DNA from 4 places in the Pseudomonas sp. P116 genome. Region 1 is predicted to be linked to each of the others. Evidence: riboswitches for the same ligand, from Rfam matches in the RefSeq annotation. Region 1 holds a riboswitch; each other region holds the start of a gene.
The links. A riboswitch is a leader RNA that binds a small molecule or an ion and turns the genes downstream of it on or off. The one in region 1 is predicted to bind cobalamin.
Positions count from the first base shown of each region.

Region 1 (5,050 bases):
GCCCCACGGGTAATCGCGGGCGAGCCAACGGCTGGCCAGGCAATGAAAGAAATCCACGGCGTTGCCCATGCCGCCCTGACGCAGGAACTGCCAGAGCCGGTCACGATCTTCGGCGTTGACGGTGCTCAGGTCACTGAGTTCCGGATCGGGGCGATCATCACCCGGCACCAGAATCACCTGCACGCCACGCTCGGACAACTCAATCAAACGCTCGATGCCGTAGCGCCAATAAGCGATGCCGCCGTGCAGCGAGATCAGAATGACTTTGGCGTGGCGCAGCACTTCATCGACGTAGAGATCGACCGAAGCGTGATTCTGCACTTGCATGGGATTGGCCAGGCGCAGGCTCGGATAATCCTCGGGCAGTTGCTGCGCAGCTTCGGCGAGCAGCGCCAGGCTGGAATCGCCGCTGCACAGGATTACCAGTTCGGCCGGGGTTTGCCCCAGGTCCGCGATGTTGTCATCCGAGACGAAACCGCCGGGCTGGGTCCTGAGCAGGTGCATGGGTTAAACGCTGAGCGCAGCGCGCAGTTGCGCTTCGAGTTGCGCGGCGTCGAGCTCCTGACCGATCAACACCAGACGCGTGACGCGCGCTTCATCGGCGCCCCACTGACGGTCGAAATGCTTGTCGAAACGCGTGCCCACGCCTTGAATCAGCAAACGCATCGGCTTGTTCGGGATCGCCGCAAAGCCCTTCACACGCAGGATGCCGTGCTTGACCACCAGTTGCGTCAGCCCGTCGAGCAGCAGGCTTTCGTCGGCTTGCGGCAGTTCGATGGAGATCGAATCGAAGGCGTCGTGATCGTGGTCATCGTGATCGTCATCACCGTCGTGGTGATGGTCGTGATGGCTGTGACGGCTGTCGATGTGTTCTTCGGAACCGGCGCCAAGGCCGATCAGCACGTCCAGCGGCACACGACCACTGCTGGCTTCGATGATCTTCACCGCTGGCGGCAGTTCTTCGGCGACTTCCAGGCGTACGCGCGCCAGGTCTTCAGGGCTGATCAGGTCAGATTTATTAAGGATGACGAGGTCGGCGCTGGCCAGTTGGTCGGCGAAGAGCTCGTGCAGCGGCGATTCGTGATCCAGGTTCGGGTCGAGTTTGCGCTGGGCATCGACCTGATCCGGGAACGCGGCGAAGGTGCCAGCGGCCACGGCCGGGCTGTCGACCACGGTGATCACCGCGTCAACCGTGCAAGCGCTGCGGATTTCCGGCCACTGGAAGGCTTGTACCAGCGGTTTTGGCAAGGCCAGGCCAGAGGTTTCAATGAGAATGTGGTCGAGGTCACCGCGACGGGCAACCAGTTCGCGCATTACCGGGAAAAACTCTTCCTGCACCGTGCAGCACAGGCAGCCGTTGGCCAGCTCATAAACGCGGCCCACGGCTTCTTCTTCGGAGCAGCCGATGGTGCATTGCTTGAGGATTTCACCGTCGATGCCCAACTCGCCAAACTCGTTGACGATCACCGCAATACGGCGGCCCTGAGCGTTGTCGAGCATGTGCCGCAGCAATGTGGTTTTGCCCGAGCCGAGGAAGCCGGTGACGATGGTGACAGGGAGTTTGGCCAGTGTTTTCATCGGTATGCCCTTTGGCAAAGTGGCGGGCATACGGGACGAGAACCGGCACCGCGCGTGCGTGCCTGGAGAGTTCGCCACCGGATCACCCCGCCCGGTTGAAATTGAGAATCTGTGACGAGGCAGGTCTCCTGGCTGACGGTGTTCAGGCGCTGGGCCTGGATTCACTGCGCCTTCCCGCGGGCTCTGTGGATTGAGCTTGCAGTGGCGTGGCAGCGAACATCACCGTTCACAGTTGCGGGGGCAGCCGCGGCATTGACCGCGTTCCCTTCTTAGCTTCGGCAATGCCGAAGAACCTCGAAGGCGCAAGGCTACGCATGGTGCAGTGGTGGGTCAATGTTTGGATACGGGGCATATCCGTTGCTGCGGGTGCTGCCGCTGGCGGTTTCGCTCTTACAGCGAGTCCCTTTTTCAAACGCCAAAAAGGAACCAAAAGGCTTTGCCCCCGGCGTACGGCACTTCGCTGAGGCTCAGTGTTCCCTAGCTACGGTGTCCATCCGGGGGCATCGCCTACGGTTTGCTGCGCTGCACCTCCTCTCGATGAATGCGGCTTCGCCGCACGGCGCTACGCGCCTACCCCCCGGATGAACACCTTCGCTCGGCCTGCCGAAGGGGGCTAAGAGCAAGAGCAACATCAAAAGCCAGATCAAAAGCCAGATCAAAAGCCCCTCACCCTACCCGTCTTCCAGAGGGAGAGGGGACTGATCGAGGTGTTTGGGAGAAGTACACCGACGTGAAACACCGAGTCGAACACCGATTCCGAAAAGCCCAAAAATCGGCCCCCCTCTCCCTCGGTAGTGGACTGGGACGAGGGCAAACCCAACACAAAACCAAAGCCAACCGCACGCTCCTCCCCCACTCAACACAATGAGCGTTAGCTCGAGTGCAGCTTTTGATCTTGATCCGCGGGCGACGTCGGGAGGCTGAGTGGAGGGATTCATCCGGGGAGGACATCGAAAGGAGGTGCAGCGAAGCAAACCGGAATCGATGCCCCGGATGGATTCCGGAGCGAAGGAACCCCGAGCTTTAGCGAGCGGGCCGGACGTAGGAGCAAGCCTTTTTGGTTACTTTTTCGGCGTCTGGAAAAAGTGACCCGCCGTAAGGGCGGAACCATAAGAAGCCACACCCGCAGCAACGGATAAGCCCCCAAAGCAAATTGACTAAAAACCCCACACCATGCTCTCCTACACCACTTGTTACGGGTGCCCTTCACAGGGTGAAACGGGAAACCGGTGAATCATGTGCTTTACTCAGAGCCATGTCAGTCCGGTGCTGCCCCCGCAACGGTAAGCGAGCGAAGCGTCAGATCCACTGTGCCATTGCGGCATGGGAAGGTGACGCTTGCAGGTCGGCCAGACGCCAACCCCTCGTGAGCCCGGAGACCGGCCCGCAACACACAGCGCGCAATTGGCGTGCTGAACATAACAAACCCGCGGTGGGCGGGCGCTGTTTGAACCTCTGCGTGCCCGCGCCGCAGGGGTTTTCATGCGCTCTTGTCCACCCCTGACATTCCAGAGGGACGCGCCATGTCGATCATCACCAGCACCGGCAGCAACACGGACAAAATCTCCAGCACCACCACCCTGAGCCAACGCCTGACCGCCGCTGTTTTCGCGTCGATCCTGGGTGCAAGCCTCGTCTATTTCGCCGGTTTCTCGCACATCGAAGCCGTGCACAACGCGGCTCACGATACCCGCCACAGCGCCGCGTTCCCGTGCCACTGAGACCTGCCGACATGATCAAGCGAATTGCGCAAACCGCAGGTTTCACCGGTCTGCTGGCCGCCCTGCTGCTCACGCTGCTGCAAAGTTTCTGGGTGTCGCCGCTGATTCTTCAAGCCGAAACCTATGAAAAATCCGAGCCTGTTGCCGCGGTTCACGAACACGCCGCCGGCACCGCTGCGCACACCCATGATGCCGAAGCCTGGGAGCCGGAAGACGGCTGGCAGCGCGTGCTTTCGACCACGGGTGGCAATCTGGTGGTGGCCGTTGGTTTTGCCTTGATGCTGGCCGGTCTCTACACCCTGCGCGCGCCGACCAAAACCTCGCAAGGTCTACTGTGGGGCCTAGCCGGTTACGCGACGTTCGTCCTCGCACCGACCTTGGGCCTGCCGCCTGAACTGCCGGGCACTGCCGCGGCGGATCTGGCTTCGCGGCAGTTGTGGTGGATCAGCACTGCCGCTTCAACCGCTGCCGGTCTGGCGTTGATTGCGTTCAGCCGTCATTGGTTGGTGAAAATCCTCGGTGTGGCCATCCTCGCCGTACCGCACGTGATCGGCGCACCGCAACCGGAAGTGCATTCGATGCTCGCGCCAGAAGCACTGGAAGCGCAGTTCAAAATCGCTTCGCAATTGACCAACGTAGCGTTCTGGCTGGCCTTGGGCCTGATCAGCGCCTGGTTGTTCCGCCGCAAGATCGATGGTCAATACCACGCATGACGACTGACAGCGCAGCGCCGACTTTCGTGGTCGGTCTGGGCTGCCAGCGCGGCTGCCCTGCGAGCACGCTGCGCGCGTTACTCGATCAAGCCTTGCAAGCCAATCGCATTGAACTGCATGCAGTGAAGGCTTTGGCCAGTATCGACTTGAAACGCGATGAACCCGGCTTGCAGGAACTCGCGAATCAACTGGCCCTGCCGCTGCTGTACTTCAGCAGTGAGGAATTGGCCAGCTATGCACAGCGACTCAGCCACCATTCGCAGATTGCCTTCGAGCGCACCGGTTGTTATGGCGTAGCGGAAAGCGCCGCACTGGCACTCGCCGAACAGCTGATTCAGGCGCCGGCAAAGCTACTGATTTCCCGACAAAAATACGCTCAGGCAACGCTGGCATTGGCCGGCGCCGCGTAAATTCCCGATAATCCCCGCCATTCATCATGAGCAATCTTCATCTGAAGCGTTGCCGCGCCTATTTCCCAAGGATTCTACGATGACCGTTTACTTCATCGGCGCCGGCCCCGGCGACCCGGAATTGATCACCGTCAAAGGCCAGCGACTGATACGCAGTTGCCCGGTGATCATCTACGCAGGTTCGCTGGTACCCGCGGCGGTGCTCGAAGGTCATCAGGCAGAAACACTGGTCAACAGCGCTGAATTGCATCTGGAACAGATCATCGAGCTGATCAAAACCGCGCACGCCAAGGGCCAGGATGTGGCGCGGGTGCATTCGGGGGATCCGAGTCTCTATGGCGCGATTGGCGAGCAGATCCGCTATCTGCGTGAACTGAATATCCCGTTTGAAATCATCCCCGGAGTGACGGCGACCGCGGCATGTGCGGCGTTGTTGGGCGCAGAACTCACGCTGCCTGACGTATCGCAAAGCGTGATCCTGACCCGTTACGCCGACAAGACGGCAATGCCCGCCGGCGAAGAGCTGGGCAGTCTGGCGCAGCATGGCGCGACGATGGCGATTCATCTGGGGGTCAATCATCTGGAAAAGATCCTGACTGAACTGCTGCCGCATTACGGCGCGGATTGC
Region 1 covers NZ_JACVHB010000002.1:241,125-246,174, forward strand. The annotation lists gene cobN (cobaltochelatase subunit CobN) at 1-504, opposite strand, end outside; gene cobW (cobalamin biosynthesis protein CobW) at 508-1,578, opposite strand; cobalamin riboswitch at 1,679-1,890, opposite strand; cobalamin riboswitch at 2,759-2,981, shown strand; gene ICA15_RS07455 (CbtB domain-containing protein) at 3,102-3,299, shown strand; gene ICA15_RS07460 (CbtA family protein) at 3,311-4,012, shown strand; gene ICA15_RS07465 (cobalamin biosynthesis protein) at 4,009-4,422, shown strand; gene cobM (precorrin-4 C(11)-methyltransferase) at 4,502-5,050, shown strand, end outside.

Region 2 (5,050 bases), on a different contig from region 1:
CGATGAAGCGCAGTGCGATTTCACGGAACTGCTCGGCATTGGCCAGAAACGCGTCGCAGATGTCCGGATCGAAATGCGAACCGCGGCCTTCGCGGATAATCTCGACTGCCTGTTCATGGGGCATGCCGGGTTTGTACACGCGACGACTGATCAGCGCATCGTAGACATCCGCCAGGGCCATCAAACGGGCGCTGATCGGTATGTCGTCGGCGGCCAGCCCTTGCGGATAGCCACTGCCATCCCACTTTTCCTGATGGCCGTAGGCGATTTCCTTGGCCAGATGAAGGAAGTCGACTTTGATTCCTAACTGATCCTCGGCGTGCTGGATCGCGTCGCGCCCCAGTGTGGTGTGGGTCTTCATGATCTCGAATTCTTGCGCAGTAAGACGTCCCGGCTTGAGCAGGATGCGATCAGCGATACCAATCTTGCCTATATCGTGCAGCGGTGCTGACTTGAATAGCAGCTTGATGGTTTCCTCATCGAGGAAGTGCCGGAAGCGCGGATGCTCGCGCAGCAGTTCGGCCAGTAGTCTTACGTAGTGTTGAGTACGGCGAATGTGGTTGCCGGTTTCGTTGTCGCGGGTTTCGGCCAGCGATGCCATGGCGTGAATAGTGACGTCCTGGATGGCGATCACCTCCCGGGTCCGGCGCTGCACTTCCTGTTCCAGGAATTCGTTCTGATTGCGCAGGAAGTCTGCAGCCGACTTGAGCTTGATCTGAGTCTCGACCCTGGCCAAGAGCACCGGAGGGATTATCGGTTTGGTGATGTAATCCGCAGCCCCCAGGCTCAAACCGCGAATCTCGTACTCTGTAGCAACCATGGAAGTCAGGAAAATGATCGGAATGTGGCGAGTACGGTGGTCACCCTTGAGCTGCTCGGCAACGTCATACCCGGACAGGCCGGGCATCATGATGTCCAGCAGGATCAGGTCGGGAAGCGGATCGCTTTGCAGAAGACGCAGTGCTTTCTCGCCGCTGTTGGCTGCCTTGATCCGATATTTGTCCTTGAGCAACTCGGCGATCAGCATCAGGTTGTCGGGGGTGTCGTCCACCACCAGGACGGTTGCTGATGGATACAGGTCCTGCACGCTGTCCATGAATGTCGGCTCCCTTTCGTGACCAGTAACGAGTGGGCGCGGTGACGCCGTTCTCTTGCTGGCAAGCGTAGCTAGAAAAACTGCAATCGCTAGAGGAAGTCGCAGGCTCGTGAGAAGGTGCTTTTGCCGGTAGCAAAACACGAATGCTTGAAGAGGCCCTTTGATGCCGTGCCAGACCTAAAGGCGATCGCCTGTCACGACCCACCCCTTACATACTGATTCCGACCCCGGGCCTTGGCGTTGTACGGCACCTGATCGGCTACCTCGATCAAACCTTGCAGGTGATCCAGTTCCAGCCCCGTGGCGGTCGCAATCCCGATGCTGACACTGACGCGTCCGAGCGGGCTGGCGTTGTGCGGGATGTTTGCTTGCTGCAAGCGGTCGATGATCAGTTGCGCCACGACTGCGGCACCGTCGATATCGGTGTCCGGCATGATCACCCCCATCTCTTCACCGCCATATCGGGCCACCAGGTCCGAGGGGCGCCGCACACATTCGTCCAGGATTCTGCCAACGGTTTGCAGACAGGCGTCTCCGGCAACATGTCCGAGTGAGTCGTTGAACAGCTTGAAGTGGTCGATATCGATCATCAGCAATGCCAACGTCGTACCGTCACGTCGTGCTCGGCGGGCTTCCATGGCAAGGCTTTGATCAAAGCAGCGTCGATTGGCCAGACCGGTCAGGGCGTCTTTCATCGCCAGCAATTCCAGTTGCCGATTGGTTGAGAGCAACTGCTGCTGGGTGCCTCGCAACTGATCTTCGGCCTTGGTACGCCGACGGATATCCAGAATCAGGAACCAGCCAATGAGGCCCGTGAGTCCCAGCAGCCCGGTGACCACCACCGCCGACAACAATGCCTCGGTTCGCCACGCGGCGAGGGCTTCGCGCTTGCCGAGGGCCACCGTCGTTATCAGCGGCAGCCGGTCACTCTTGCGGAAGGCGTAGAGCCGCTCCACACCATCCAGGCTGGAGGTAAACGACGCGGTGCCGACTGCTCGATCAACGAGATACTTGGCATAGATGGGCGATTTGGAAAAGTTGCGGCCCATGTCCTGCTCGCGGAATGGATAACGAACCAGCAACGTCCCATCGGTGTAAGACAACCCGATGGCGCCCTCCTGCCCCACGTCGATCTTTCCGAACAACCGAAGAAAGTTTTCGACGCCCAAGGTGACCGCCACCACCCCGGCAAACTCTCCGCGCGCATCATTGAAGCGGCGGCTGACGGTGATCACCCATTCCTGATTCGAACGGCTCTGGATAGGCGGACCGATAAAGGTCTCACGGCTGGGATCGTCGCGATGATGAATGAAATAGGCCCGATCGCTGCTATTCGCCCCGGCCGGAATCGGTCGATTGGAGGACATCAGCCAGCGTCCCTGATTGTCGTAGATCGTGATACCACTGAGCTGTGGCATTAACGGTTACTGGCGGATGATCAATGCACTCAGCCGCTGAATCTGCGCGGGGCCGCTACCTTCAATTTCCAGGCGCTCGACAAGCCCGAGTAAAAGCAGCGAGCTCTGGCGGACAATCCCCTCGGAGTAGGTAGACAGCGCCTGGGTCAGGTTCAAGCCGTGGACATCCACTTCCTCCAGTGCCCGATCTCGAGAAGCCAATACTTTCCAGACCGTCAATGACGCCAGAGAGCAACCGATCACGAACAGCAAAAGCACAACCAGGTGCGAATCACGCTTCACGTTATTACCTTAAGGAAAGTCCGGTTTTCCGTTCCCGCGACTATTGGGTCAGGGCAATAGCTGGGGCCATTCGTCCTCTTGTAACGCAAGGATACAAGTTGCGCTGAATCGTTGCAGTAACTGAATAGGTGGCGCAAAAGTGCTTCGCATAAAAGTACCTGACTGGTCCGTTCTCACCATCGCCCCTCCTGCTGGCGCTGCCCCACGCCTTGAGCGAGCACGCCCGTTCGCCTCAACCGCCACGATCGGATACCATGCCGCCCGCCGGTTTCCAATTGGGATTAATAGGGAATCCGTGATGCGCCCAACGCATCAAACGGAACTGCCCCCGCAACTGTAGATGCCGAGCCTGCTTCTAAACTGCCACTGGGATTGTTCCCGGGAAGGCTGAAGCAGGCGACGACGCATCAGTCAGGAGACCTGCCGGCCAAGCAACAATCACTAACCGGCGGGGTGTCCGGGAAGGACATCCTTGTGCGCGCGTCACTTCGGTGATCGGCCTGGCACTGCTTTCAAGGCAGCGTGAGCGATGTGTTTCCAGAACCTGCACCCTGGCTCCGTGTACGGTTCGAATGGAGATTGCATCATGCTGTTGCCTCGTTTTGTCGCCCTCGTCGTTGGCCTGGGTGTTGGCGCCCTCGCCCATGCTGCACCGACGCAGTACCCCCTGACGATTGAAAACTGCGGCAGCACGCTGACCTTCGCGCAGGTCCCGGCGCGCGCGGTGACAATCGGCCAGGCCGGCACGGAAATGCTCTTCGCCCTCGGACTGGGTGAAAAAATCGTCGGCACTTCGCTGTGGTTCAACGATGTGCTGCCTCAGTACAAAGCGCAAAACGACAACATCGAGCGCCTGGCCGATAACGAACCGAGTTTCGAATCGGTGATCGCCAAGCGCCCGCAACTGGTGGCTGTGGAGCTGGAATGGATGGTCGGGCCGCAAGGCGCGGTCGGCACCCGCGAACAGTTTCACGAACTGAACATACCGACTTATCTGATGCCGTCTGACTGCGAGGCCAAGGACAATCTGGTCGGTGCCGACGGCACGCGTCTGGCGCCGTTTCGCATCGACAGCATCTATAAAAGCATCACCCAGTTCGGTGAGATTTTTGATGTCCAGGCGCGCGCTCAACAGTTGAACGCAGACCTCAAGGCGAGCCTCGCCAACTCGATTGCCATGGCGAATGACAAGAAATCGAAAGACATCAGCGCACTGGTCTGGTTTTCCAGTGCCAGTCTGGATATCGACCCGTACGTCGCCGGACACAAGGGCGTTCCAGACTTCATGCTCAACACGCTGGGCGTGCGCAACGTCGTGGAGTCCGATGAAGAATGGCCAACTGTCGGCTGGGAAACCATCGCCAAAGCCAACCCGACGTTCCTGGTCATCGCGCGCATGGATCGCCGGCGCTTCCCGGCTGACGACTATCTGAAGAAGCTGGAATTCCTGCGCAACGATCCCGTGACCCGCAACATGGACGCGGTGAAAAACAACCGCATCATCATTCTCGACGCCATGGCCATGCAGGCCAGCATGCGCACATTCGACGGCATCGCCTCATTGGCGAGCGCCATTAACGGCTACGACCTGTCCAAATGACCGCGACGTTGATACGCACCCTGTTGGCACTGGCGATCCTGCTTTTAGCGGTGATTGCCGGTGTGGCCATTGGTGAGACGACCATTGATCCCATCGTGGTGTTTCAGGTGCTGGCCAACAAACTGTGGGCGGCCGGTTATGTGCTTGATCCGATCGACGAAGGCATTGTCTGGAACTATCGCCTGACTCGCGCGCTGGTGGCTGCCGCTTGCGGCGCGGGTTTGGCGACTTGCGGGGTGATTCTGCAATCGCTGCTGCGCAACCCGCTGGCCGACCCGTATCTGCTCGGCATTTCCGCTGGCGCCTCAACGGGCGCGGTGATGGTCGCGTTGCTGGGTTTCGGCGCCGGGGCGATTTCCATGTCAGTTGGTGCGTTCGGCGGCGCTGTTGTGGCGTTCGCCGTCGTGGTTTTACTCGGCCGCGCCGCTGGCTCACCGGGTAATACCGGCCAGATCATTTTGGCGGGGATCGCCGGTTCGCAGCTGTTCAATGCCCTCACGGCATTTCTGATCACCAAGTCGGCCAGCTCCGAACAGGCACGCGGCATCATGTTCTGGATGCTCGGCAATCTCAGCGGCGTGCGCTGGCCATCGGTGTGGCTGGCAGTGCCGGTGACAGTCATCGGGCTCGTTGTGTGCCTGTGGCATCGGCGTG
Region 2 covers NZ_JACVHB010000007.1:290,010-295,059, reverse strand. The annotation lists gene ICA15_RS23210 (HD-GYP domain-containing protein) at 1-1,096, opposite strand, end outside; partial or broken gene ICA15_RS23205 (diguanylate cyclase) at 1,291-2,796, opposite strand; cobalamin riboswitch at 3,045-3,239, shown strand; gene ICA15_RS23200 (ABC transporter substrate-binding protein) at 3,383-4,396, shown strand; gene ICA15_RS23195 (FecCD family ABC transporter permease) at 4,393-5,050, shown strand, end outside.
Region 2: linked by a shared signal. The riboswitch ahead of ICA15_RS23200 (ABC transporter substrate-binding protein) and the one ahead of ICA15_RS07455 (CbtB domain-containing protein) in region 1 are both predicted to bind cobalamin.

Region 3 (5,050 bases), on a different contig from region 1:
GAAACGTTGCTCGATGCGCCCGGCAAAATTGCCGAACGCCACCAGCGGATGCCAGCGTTTCGGTTCACCCAGCAGCGCATCCAGCGCAACCGCGGCGACACTCAACAACGCCACACTCATTGACTCACTCCCCAATAATTTTCGTACAGCAACTCATTGAGCGGACGCGCCTGCGCCCACCCTTCGAGTACCAGCATCGGCGCCGGATAGAATTCCTTGACCGGGCCCAGGCACAAAACGGCCAGAGGTTTGGCGCCTTCCGGCAGTTTCAACAGATCGGCCAGCGCCTGCGGCTCGAACAGCGAGACCCAGCCCATGCCCAGACCTTCGGCGCGGGACGCCAGCCACAGGTTCTGGATCGCACAGGACAGCGACGCCATGTCCATTTCCGGCAGCGTGCGGCGACCGAAGATGTGTTTTTCGCGATCGTCCATCAGCGCGGCGACCAGCACTTCAGCGCAATCATTGATGCCTTCGACCTTGAGGGTCATGAACTCATCGCTGCGTTCGCAGAGGGCTTCGGCGGTGCGGATGCGCTCTTCTTCAACGAGGTTCTGGATTTGCCCGCGCAGGGCTCGGTCGCTGATACGAATAAAGCGCCACGGCTGCATCAGGCCGACGCTCGGGGCCTGATGCGCGGCTTCGAGCAGGCGGTGCAGCAGCTCGGGCGCGACGGTGCCACCGGTGAAGTGGCGCATGTCGCGGCGTTCGGCGATGGCTTTGTAGACCGCTGCGCGTTCGGCTTCGGAGAATGCGTTGTCTTTCATGGCCCCATCGCTGGCAAGCCAGCTCCCACAATGGGCGGTGTAATGCCTGAAGAAACGCGATCCCCTGTGGGAGCTGGCTTGCCAGCGATGGCGGCCTCAAGTTGAGGCGCAAACAGTGCAGCGATAGCCACAGGATTCGACGGAAAATAAAAGTGCACATAAGAAGCCGTCATCCGCCCTTCCCTGTAAACCGCCTCAGCCCCACGCCCGCCATTCGGACTCAGCCCGCGAGCAATCGGGGTCAATTCAGTCGTCGTCAGGGAGTGATGATACGTGTGCCCGCGCAGCGAGCCCTCCGGCAGATCAACCGCTTGCAGCGCCAACGCCGCCAGACGCTTTTGCATGACCGCATCGCCCTTAAGCAAACCGACCAGTTCGGCGCGGGTGCCTTCAACGTCAGTCAGCGAATCAAGCAGATAAAGCATGCCGCCACACTCGGCCAGCAATGGTTTGCCCGCCGCATGGTGCGCGCGGATCGCGTCGAGCATCGCAGTGTTCTGCGACAACGCCACGTGGTGCAATTCCGGGTAGCCGCCCGGCAGATACAGACTGTCCGCCTCAGGCAATTGCGTGTCGCGGATCGGCGAGAAGAAGCTCAACTCGGCACCCATCGCCCGCAGCAAATCGAGGCTGGCGCCGTAGGTGAAGGCAAACGCCTCATCATGGGCGATAGCGATTCGCACACCTTGCAATAGCGGTTCGGCAACGATCACTTCCGGCGCCACGAATTCCACGGCCGGTGGCAGCGCTACCTCGCAACTGCTGGCAAGCGCTTCGGCGGCGGCGTCGAGGCGAACATCCAGGTCGTTCAGTTCGCTGGCCTGCACCAGACCCAGATGACGGCTCGGCAACTCGATCCCGGTCTCGCGGGACAGTGCGCCGTACCAACGCAAACCCTCGGTGAGGCTGCCTTCAAGCAATTGCGCATGACGCAAAGTGCCGACGCGATTGGCCAGCACGCCCGCAAACGGCAAGTCCGGCTGATAACGCGCCAGCCCCAGCGCCAATGCGCCAAACGTCTGCGCCATCGCGGTGCCGTCGATCACGCCCAGTACCGGCACGCCGAAATGCCGCGCCAGGTCAGCGCTCGACGGTGTGCCGTCAAACAGGCCCATCACGCCTTCGATCAAAATCAGATCGGCTTCGGCGGCGGCTTCCCACAACAGGCGACGACTTTCCTGCTCGCCGACCATCCACATATCGAGTTGATAAACCGGCGCTCCGCTGGCGCGCTCGAGAATCATCGGATCGAGGAAGTCCGGGCCGCACTTGAACACGCGCACCTTGCGCCCCTGATTGCGATGCAAACGAGCGAGTGCAGCGGTGACGGTGGTCTTGCCCTGACCGGAGGCCGGCGCGGCGATCAGTACCGCCGGGCAGTGACGTGGCTGATTCAAAGTTCGACGCCTTTCTGCGCTTTGATACCAGCCTGGAAGGCGTGTTTGAGCATGCCCATTTCGGTGACCGTGTCGCCCATCTCAATCATTTCCGGCTTCGCCCCGCGACCGGTGACGATCACGTGCTGCATCGGCGGACGCGCCTGCAAATCGCTGAGCACCTGATCGAGATCGAGGTAGCCGTGCTTGAGGGCGATGTTCAATTCATCGAGCACCACCAGACCGATCGACGGATCACGCAATAACTCGCGCGACACCGCCCACGCAGCTTCGGCGGCGGCGATGTCGCGTTGGCGATCCTGGGTTTCCCAAGTGAAGCCCTCGCCCATCACGTGAAAACGCACCTGCTCGGGAAAGCGGCGGAAGAACAGCTCTTCACCGGTGCTGTTACGGCCCTTGATGAACTGCACCACGCCGCACTGCATGCCGTGGCCCATTGCGCGGGCGAGCATGCCAAACGCCGAGCTGCTTTTGCCTTTGCCGTTGCCGGTCAGCACCAGCACCAGGCCGCACTCGTCGGGCGAGTTGGCGATGCGTTCATCGATCACGGCTTTTTTGCGCTGCATACGCGCCAGATGGCGTTCGTCACGCTCGGGGGAATCAGTCATGGGGGAGCTCTCCGTTGAGGCTGGATAACGGCGGGCAGGCACAAGAATAGACGGCAAAAAGCCTGGCATCGCCCACCGTGATGCCGCTGGATGGATCAGGCCGGTCTCCGGGCTCATGAGCGGCGTTCGCCTGACTGCGCGCCTTCCCGCTGTTAAGCAGTGGCACAAGACGCAGTTTTCACTCATTTACCGTTGCGGGGGCAGCGCCGGGATCGTGGTTGTTCTTCGCTTGAAGACAACCCTCACCAGCTTCCCTGTTTCACTCTGTCGACGCAGGTCACAGAGCACCTGAAACAAGCCGCGAAGGTTAGAGGGTTGGGGGTGGAGCGTCAATTAAAGAGGGGGTCATCGGGCGAATAACTGCCGCCGATCAATTATCCGACGCCAATCTTGTGCCACGCTGAAACAAATGATATCAAAGAGCCATGCTTTTGCCGCAAAAGCACACCACAACAATAAGGATGATTACGATGCAAGGCATGATCATCAGCAATCCGCGCCTGGAATTCCTGCGCCCGGTGCTAGAACGCTGGTTTGACTGTATCGACCGCTACAACGCCGTGCGCGGCGACAGTGACACGCCCTACTGGCATGACGAGAAAGCCAATCTCGGATTGCTCTGTGCGGCCGCCTGGATGGCGGAGTTGGTGACGTTGCGCGACACCGCCACCCGCAAGCAGAACGAGGAAGGCGAGCGCAACGCCCGCGCCGATCTGTTCCTGGCGGGTGCCGAAGACCGCGCATTTATCCAGGCCACGCAACGCTGGCCACGCGTCAACAACCTCAACCTGAACCAACCCCTGCTGGATATCACCAACGACGCCAAACGCCTCAGCTACGCCAGCGACCTCAAACTCGGCTGCCTGTTTGTCGCCCCGCAAAAAGCCCAGCACAGCGCCAGCCCGGAAGAATTGCAGGACATGGTCGACGACCTGCAAAAGGAACACACCTGCGCCGTCGCCTGGTATTTCCCCTACGCCTATCGCAAATTGCGCAATGAAGCCGGCAACTATCACCCGGGCATTGCCGTGCTGTTCAAAGAAGCCCGCGGCTGAGCAGTTGAACCATCGGGCTTGCGCGCTCCTCTATGACTAGGAATGCATTCATAGGGAAGATCAGCAATGCGCAAGCCCCAGCTCGTTTTCGTCATCGCCCTCGCCGGAGGGCTCACCGCCTGTGGTGAATCGTCCAGCCTGCAGGTCATCGACGGCACCGGCCCGTCACCGAAACTGCCCGAACCGAACAAAACCCTGATCCCGACGGTGAATATCGCCCCGGCGGTCGGCTGGCCCGCGGGCGGTAAACCGACCGCTGCGGCAGGCACACAAGTCGCGGCATTTGCCGAAGGCCTCGATCATCCGCGCTGGCTCTATGTGTTGCCCAATGGCGATGTACTGGTAGCAGAAACCAACGCACCGCCCAAACCTGATGACAGCAAAGGCGTGCGCGGCTGGGTCATGGAAAAAGTCATGGGCAAGGCTGGCGCCGGTGTGCCGAGCCCCAATCGCATTACTCTGCTGCGCGATGCCGACCATGATGGCGTGGCCGAAACGCGCACGGTATTCCTGCAGAATCTCAATTCACCGTTCGGCATGACGCTGGTTGGCAACGACCTGTACGTCGCCGACACTGATCGCCTGCTGCGCTTCAACTACGAACCCGGCACGACCGAAATCAAGACGCAGCCGATCAAGGTTGTCGATCTGCCTGGCGGCACGCTCAACCATCACTGGACCAAGAACGTCATCGCCAGCAAGGACGGCAGCAAGCTGTACGTCACGGTCGGCTCGAACAGTAATGTCGGCGAAAACGGCCTGGATAAAGAGGAAGGCCGCGCAGCGATCTGGGAAGTGGACCGCGCAACCGGCAATCACCGCATCTTCGCATCGGGCATCCGCAACCCCAACGGCCTGGCGTGGGAGCCCACCAGTGGCGCGTTGTGGACCGCGGTCAACGAGCGCGACGAAATCGGCAGCGATCTGGTGCCGGACTACATCACCTCGGTCAAGGACGGTGGCTTCTATGGTTGGCCGTTCAGCTATTACGGCCAGCACGTCGATGTGCGCGTAGAACCGCAGAACCCCGATCTGGTCGCCAAAGCCATTGCGCCGGACTACGCCGTTGGCCCACACACCGCTTCGCTGGGTCTGACGTTCGCCGAGGGCAACAAGCTGCCAGCGCAGTTCAAGGAAGGCGCATTCATCGGCCAGCACGGCTCCTGGAACCGCAAGCCGCACAGTGGTTATAAAGTGATTTTCGTACCCTTCGCGGCAGGCAA
Region 3 covers NZ_JACVHB010000001.1:670,599-675,648, forward strand. The annotation lists gene cbiB (adenosylcobinamide-phosphate synthase CbiB) at 1-120, opposite strand, end outside; gene bluB (5,6-dimethylbenzimidazole synthase) at 117-767, opposite strand; gene ICA15_RS03345 (cobyrinate a,c-diamide synthase) at 764-2,164, opposite strand; gene cobO (cob(I)yrinic acid a,c-diamide adenosyltransferase) at 2,161-2,772, opposite strand; cobalamin riboswitch at 2,853-3,079, opposite strand; gene ICA15_RS03355 (hypothetical protein) at 3,243-3,827, shown strand; gene ICA15_RS03360 (PQQ-dependent sugar dehydrogenase) at 3,894-5,050, shown strand, end outside.
Region 3: linked by a shared signal. The riboswitch ahead of cobO (cob(I)yrinic acid a,c-diamide adenosyltransferase) and the one ahead of ICA15_RS07455 (CbtB domain-containing protein) in region 1 are both predicted to bind cobalamin.

Region 4 (5,050 bases), on a different contig from region 1:
CTGCGGTCGCAGCACCTCGATCAACTGTAGAAAGTGCTGTTCGGTGTGGGTCAGGCTGGCGACGTAATCGACTTCGGCAATCCCGAGGGCCTGCAACTGAGCGAGCAGTGGCTGGCTGTGATCAATGACGTGATGGGCGCCCAACTGCTTCACCCAACCAGCGGTCTCCGGGCGCGAGGCGGTGCCAATCACCGTGAGTCGGGTCAACTGGCGAGCCAGTTGCACCAGCATCGAACCGACGCCACCTGCCGCGCCGGTGATCAACAGGCATTTGCCCTCCCCGCTGGCCTCGGCGACACCGAGACGGTCGAACAATAATTCCCACGCCGTGATCGACGTTAACGGCAATGCCGCCGCCTCGGCAGCACTCAACGAACGCGGCTTGCGCCCGACAATCCGCTCATCCACCAAATGCAATTCGCTGTAGCTACCGCTGCGAATAATCGAGCCGGCGTAAAACACTTCGTCGCCCGGTTGAAACAGCGTCACTTGCGAACCGACTTCGCGGACGATGCCGGCCGCATCCCAACCAAGGATTTTCGGTTCTTTGGTGAAAGTACCGGCGCGCACCTTGGTGTCGACCGGGTTGACTGAAACGGCACGTACCTCGACCAACAGATCACGCGGACCGGGCACTGGCGCAGCCATCTCGATGTCTTGCAATGATTGCGGATCTTCAATGGGCAGGGCGTGTTGTAAAAAGGTGATGGCTTTCATGGGGACTCGCTGTCTGAAGGGTTGAAGCATTCACGTGCCACCATCTTCGACTTCCCACGGAGAAAGAAAAACCTGCAGAATGCGCCAACACTTTCACTGCAGAAGAGAAAATGATCCGCATCGATGATCTCGCCCTGTTCACCCGCAGCGCAGCGCTGGGCAGCTTTACCGCCGCGGCGCTGGAGGCCGATTTGTTGCCGGGGCAGGTCGCCGCCGCCATCAAACGCCTGGAGCGCGAACTGGATGTGCGCCTGTTTGCGCGAACCACCCGCAGCCTGCGTTTGACTGCCGAAGGTGAGCAATACCTGCCCACCGCCCACGCCGTGCTCGAAGCCCTGAAGCAAGGCGAGGAAAATCTGCGTGGTGAAAACGCCACGCTGCGCGGCGTGCTGCAAGTCACTGCACCGTCTGATCTGGGGCGCAATATTCTGCTGCCGTGGTTAACGATGTTCCGTCGTCAACATCCGGAACTGACACTGCGCCTTGTGCTGTCGGACCAGAAAGCCGATCTGTTTCGCGACCCGGTGGACGTCGCCATTCGATACGGTACCAACGAAGACGCCAACTACGTGGCTCTGCCACTCGCGCCTTGGAATAACCGGGTGCTGGTCGCATCTCCAGCCTATGTGCAACGCCACGGGCAACCGAAAACGCCGGACGACTTGTTGAATCATCCTTGCCTGCTCTACCTGCAGAATGGTCGGGTCTACGACAAATGGTGCCTGACCGGACAGACGATTCAAGTCTCTGGCCCGCTGTTCAGCGACGACGCCGATGTGGTTCGGCGCTGGGCACTGGACGGTGAAGGTATCGCCAACAAATCCTGGCTGGATGTCAGCGCTGACGTGAGCGCAGGACGCCTGCTTGTGCTGCTGCCGGACTTTGCGGGAGAGGCCTCGCCGTTGAGTCTGGTGTGCCCGCATCGCAAACAAATCTCCCCCGCTGTCTCGCAACTGTATACGTGGTTGAGCCACCAGTTTGCCGCTCTACAGCCGGGCTGAACTGAGCGTCCGATAATAGCTGCGGCGTTGACGAACGGTCATTCGAGTGTTCAGATGCCGTCCAGTTTCAGGTGTCCCATGCCGCCGTGCATGGGGTGAAACGGGAAACCGGTACGTTCTTTTTGAACAAGTCCGGTGCTGCCCCCGCAACGGTATGCGCGTGATGCTTTCGACACACCACTGTGGCCAGACGGCCATGGGAAGGTGAAAGCATCGATACGCGCGAGCCCGGAGACCGGCCCGAAATTTCTGTTTGGCAAAATCCTGCGGTGGGCGGGCATGGGCCGGTGTCGGCGTGTGCGCGATGCCTTCTCCTGCATGCTCTTCTGCGAAGATCCTTTCGAGAAGACAATGATTCGACCTTTCAACACCTCTGCTCCATCCCTGTTATTCGGTTGCCTGTTCAGTCCGCTGCTGCTGGCTGACGACGCGCCACTGGAACTCAATCAGCAAATCGTTTCCGCACCGTCGGTGGAGTCCACCACCGTCGCCGAAATGGCGCATTACGGCAGCAAAGTGGACATCGTCAGCCGCGAACAGATCGAGCGCGCCGGCCCCGCGGCGGATGTCAGTCGCGTCATGCAGATGTTCATTCCCGGCCTCTATGTCGCCCCGAAAAACGGCCCGTTCGACTACGGCACTTACTCCCTGCTGGGCGGGCGCAACGACGATACGCTGATCCTGCTCGACGGCGTACGCCTGAACAACCGCTTGTACGGCGGCTTGTACCTGGACACCTTGCCGGCCAACGCCATCGAACGCATTGAAGTGCTCAAGGGTGGACAGAGCCTGTTGTTCGGCACGCAAGCGGTGTCGGGGGTGATCAACATCGTCACCCGTTCGCCGCAGAGTCGAAAGGCCTCGGGCGAGGTGAACATGGGCCTCGACACCTTCGGCGGCACCACCGGCGATGCCCGGGTCGAGAACATCTTCAGCAACGGTTTCGGCGATCTGGGCTTGCTGGCCTATGTCAGCCACAACGTCTCCGACGGTTACCAGCCGTTTCGCAACCGCGACATGAAAAACGTCACCGAGAAAAAACGCGCCTATGAAGTCACCACGTTCGGTGGCAAGGCGATTCAGTCGTTTGGCGACGACTCGCGGCTGGAGCTGTTCTATCAATATGCCGACGCCAACCTCGATTTCGCCCGCCCGGTCGATAACCACAAAACCACCAACGACCGCGTGCAACAGATCGCTACGGCGACCTTCGAGCAAAATCTCAATGAGCGTCTGAGCTACTTCGTCAAAGGCCATATCAACGATTGGGACACCCGCTACACACGCATCAATAATGTCGAGGGCGGCGCCACCAAAGCCATCAACCACAACGACTATTGGGGCTTTACCGATTGGGGTGTGCAGGCCGAAGGCAAGGCTGAATCGTCCGGCGGTCATGTGCTGGTGTTCGGCACCGACAACCAATGGTTCAAAGGCCAGGACGATGTGCTGATCATCGACAACGATAAGGCCGAAGCCCACGCGATCTACACCCAGTTGCGTCCGCAAATCGACGCCCTGCCCGACTGGCACCCGAGCGTCGGCGTTCGCCACGAAGCCATGGGCGGCGGCGACAGCGCCACGGTCGGCATGCTCACTTCGCTCTACGATCTCAACGACAACTGGGCCTTGCGCGGTCAGTACGGCAGCGCCTACAAACTGCCGAACGCCGAGCAATTGTTCGTCAACGAACCGGGCGACGAGATCGGCAACCGCAACCTTAAACCGGAAAAAAGCCGCAACGCCGAACTGGGCCTCGACTACAAGGGCCTGCTGCTCGATCGCGCGTTCAGTGCCAGCGTCACCGTGTTCAAACGCAAGATCGACGACCTGATCACCCTCGACGATAGCCACTGGGTCAACGGCGAGGGCCAGGTGCGCATGCGCGGTTTCGAGGCTGACGCGAAACTGGCGATCAACGCGCAATGGAGCCTGCAAGCGGACATGACCCGCAACCTCACCGAGTCGCGCAGCGGCGTGACCATCAATGACATCCCGAGCTTCTTCGCCCGTTCGCGCATAGGCTTCGAGTCGGAAAATCGCATGTGGGGTGCCGGCGGCGCGATCCGCTATATCCGCGATGTGACCAGCTCGAAACAGGTCGAGTACGGTCACTATTCAGTGATCGATGCCGATGCTTATCGCTACCTCGACAATGCCCGTCAACACCGCGTCAGCCTGCTGGTAGAGAACCTCTTCGACCGCGATTACGTCACCAGCCGCGCCAGCAACGTCGACAACCTCGGACGGCCGTTCACCTCAGAAGTACGCTACACGTACCGCTTCTGATGGCTGACTTCAAAACGGTCGACGGCATCGACACACACCCGGACTGGTCGCACGTTCCCGAACATGCGCGCCACGTGTTCCTCTGCACCGGCCCGCGCTGCACCCAGCGCGGCGCCTTGCAGTTATGGAAAACCCTGCGCCGGCACCTGCTGGCGCACAACCGCATCGAAACCCCGGGCGGCGTGTTACTGACGCGCACGCATTGTCAGTTTCCGTGCAACCTAGGGCCGATTCTGACGGTGTATCCCGAGACCTGCTGGTATGGCGTGCACAGCGACGCCGACGTGCAACGGCTGGTCGAGGTGCACCTGGTCGGTGGTGAGATGGTCGAGGATTTACTGATCAAGGAGCGCGCATGAGAACGCTTGGGTTATGCCTGATGGCCCTGCTTTGCACATCACCGGCACTCGCTGACAATTATCGAAACTGCGGCGAAACCTGGAGCGCTGCACAATTACCGCCATCGCGCATCATCGCACTCAATCAGCACGCAGCTGATCTGCTGATCGCCCTGGATGCAGGCCCGACGTTAGTTGGCGTTGCCTATCTGGACGACACCCATACCGGGAGTCGAAAGACCGAGTACGCCGGGGTTCCGGTGATCGCGCCGCGCTATCCATCCAGCGAAGTGCTGTACGCGCAGAAACCGGATCTGGTGGTCGGCGGCTTTGCCACGGCGTTCGGCGATGGCGTGACATCACGCTCGGGTCTGGCGCGCAACGGCGTGGCCTCCTATTTACTGGAGTCCGCTTGCGCGGGGCATTCGCTGGATTATTTCGAGCTTGTGCGCAATGACCTGCTGACCCTCGGTGCGCTGCTGCACAAACAGCAAAAAGCGCAGCAACTGAGCGCCGCCATGGACGCCGATCTGGCCCGCGCCCGCGCACTGATCGGCAGCGAAAAGCCGCTGTCGGTGTTCTATCTGGACAGCGAGGTCAACGGTCTGGATTCAGAGGGCGGGCGCGGCTTCGTGACCACCCTGCTCGCTGCTGCCGGGGCGCGCAATCTATTCGCCGAGGTCAACCAGTATCGCGTGACCATAG
Region 4 covers NZ_JACVHB010000010.1:11,924-16,973, forward strand. The annotation lists gene ICA15_RS26565 (zinc-binding alcohol dehydrogenase family protein) at 1-717, opposite strand, end outside; gene ICA15_RS26570 (LysR family transcriptional regulator) at 828-1,718, shown strand; cobalamin riboswitch at 1,771-1,977, shown strand; gene ICA15_RS26575 (TonB-dependent receptor plug domain-containing protein) at 2,070-4,007, shown strand; gene ICA15_RS26580 ((2Fe-2S) ferredoxin domain-containing protein) at 4,007-4,366, shown strand; gene ICA15_RS26585 (ABC transporter substrate-binding protein) at 4,363-5,050, shown strand, end outside.
Region 4: linked by a shared signal. The riboswitch ahead of ICA15_RS26575 (TonB-dependent receptor plug domain-containing protein) and the one ahead of ICA15_RS07455 (CbtB domain-containing protein) in region 1 are both predicted to bind cobalamin.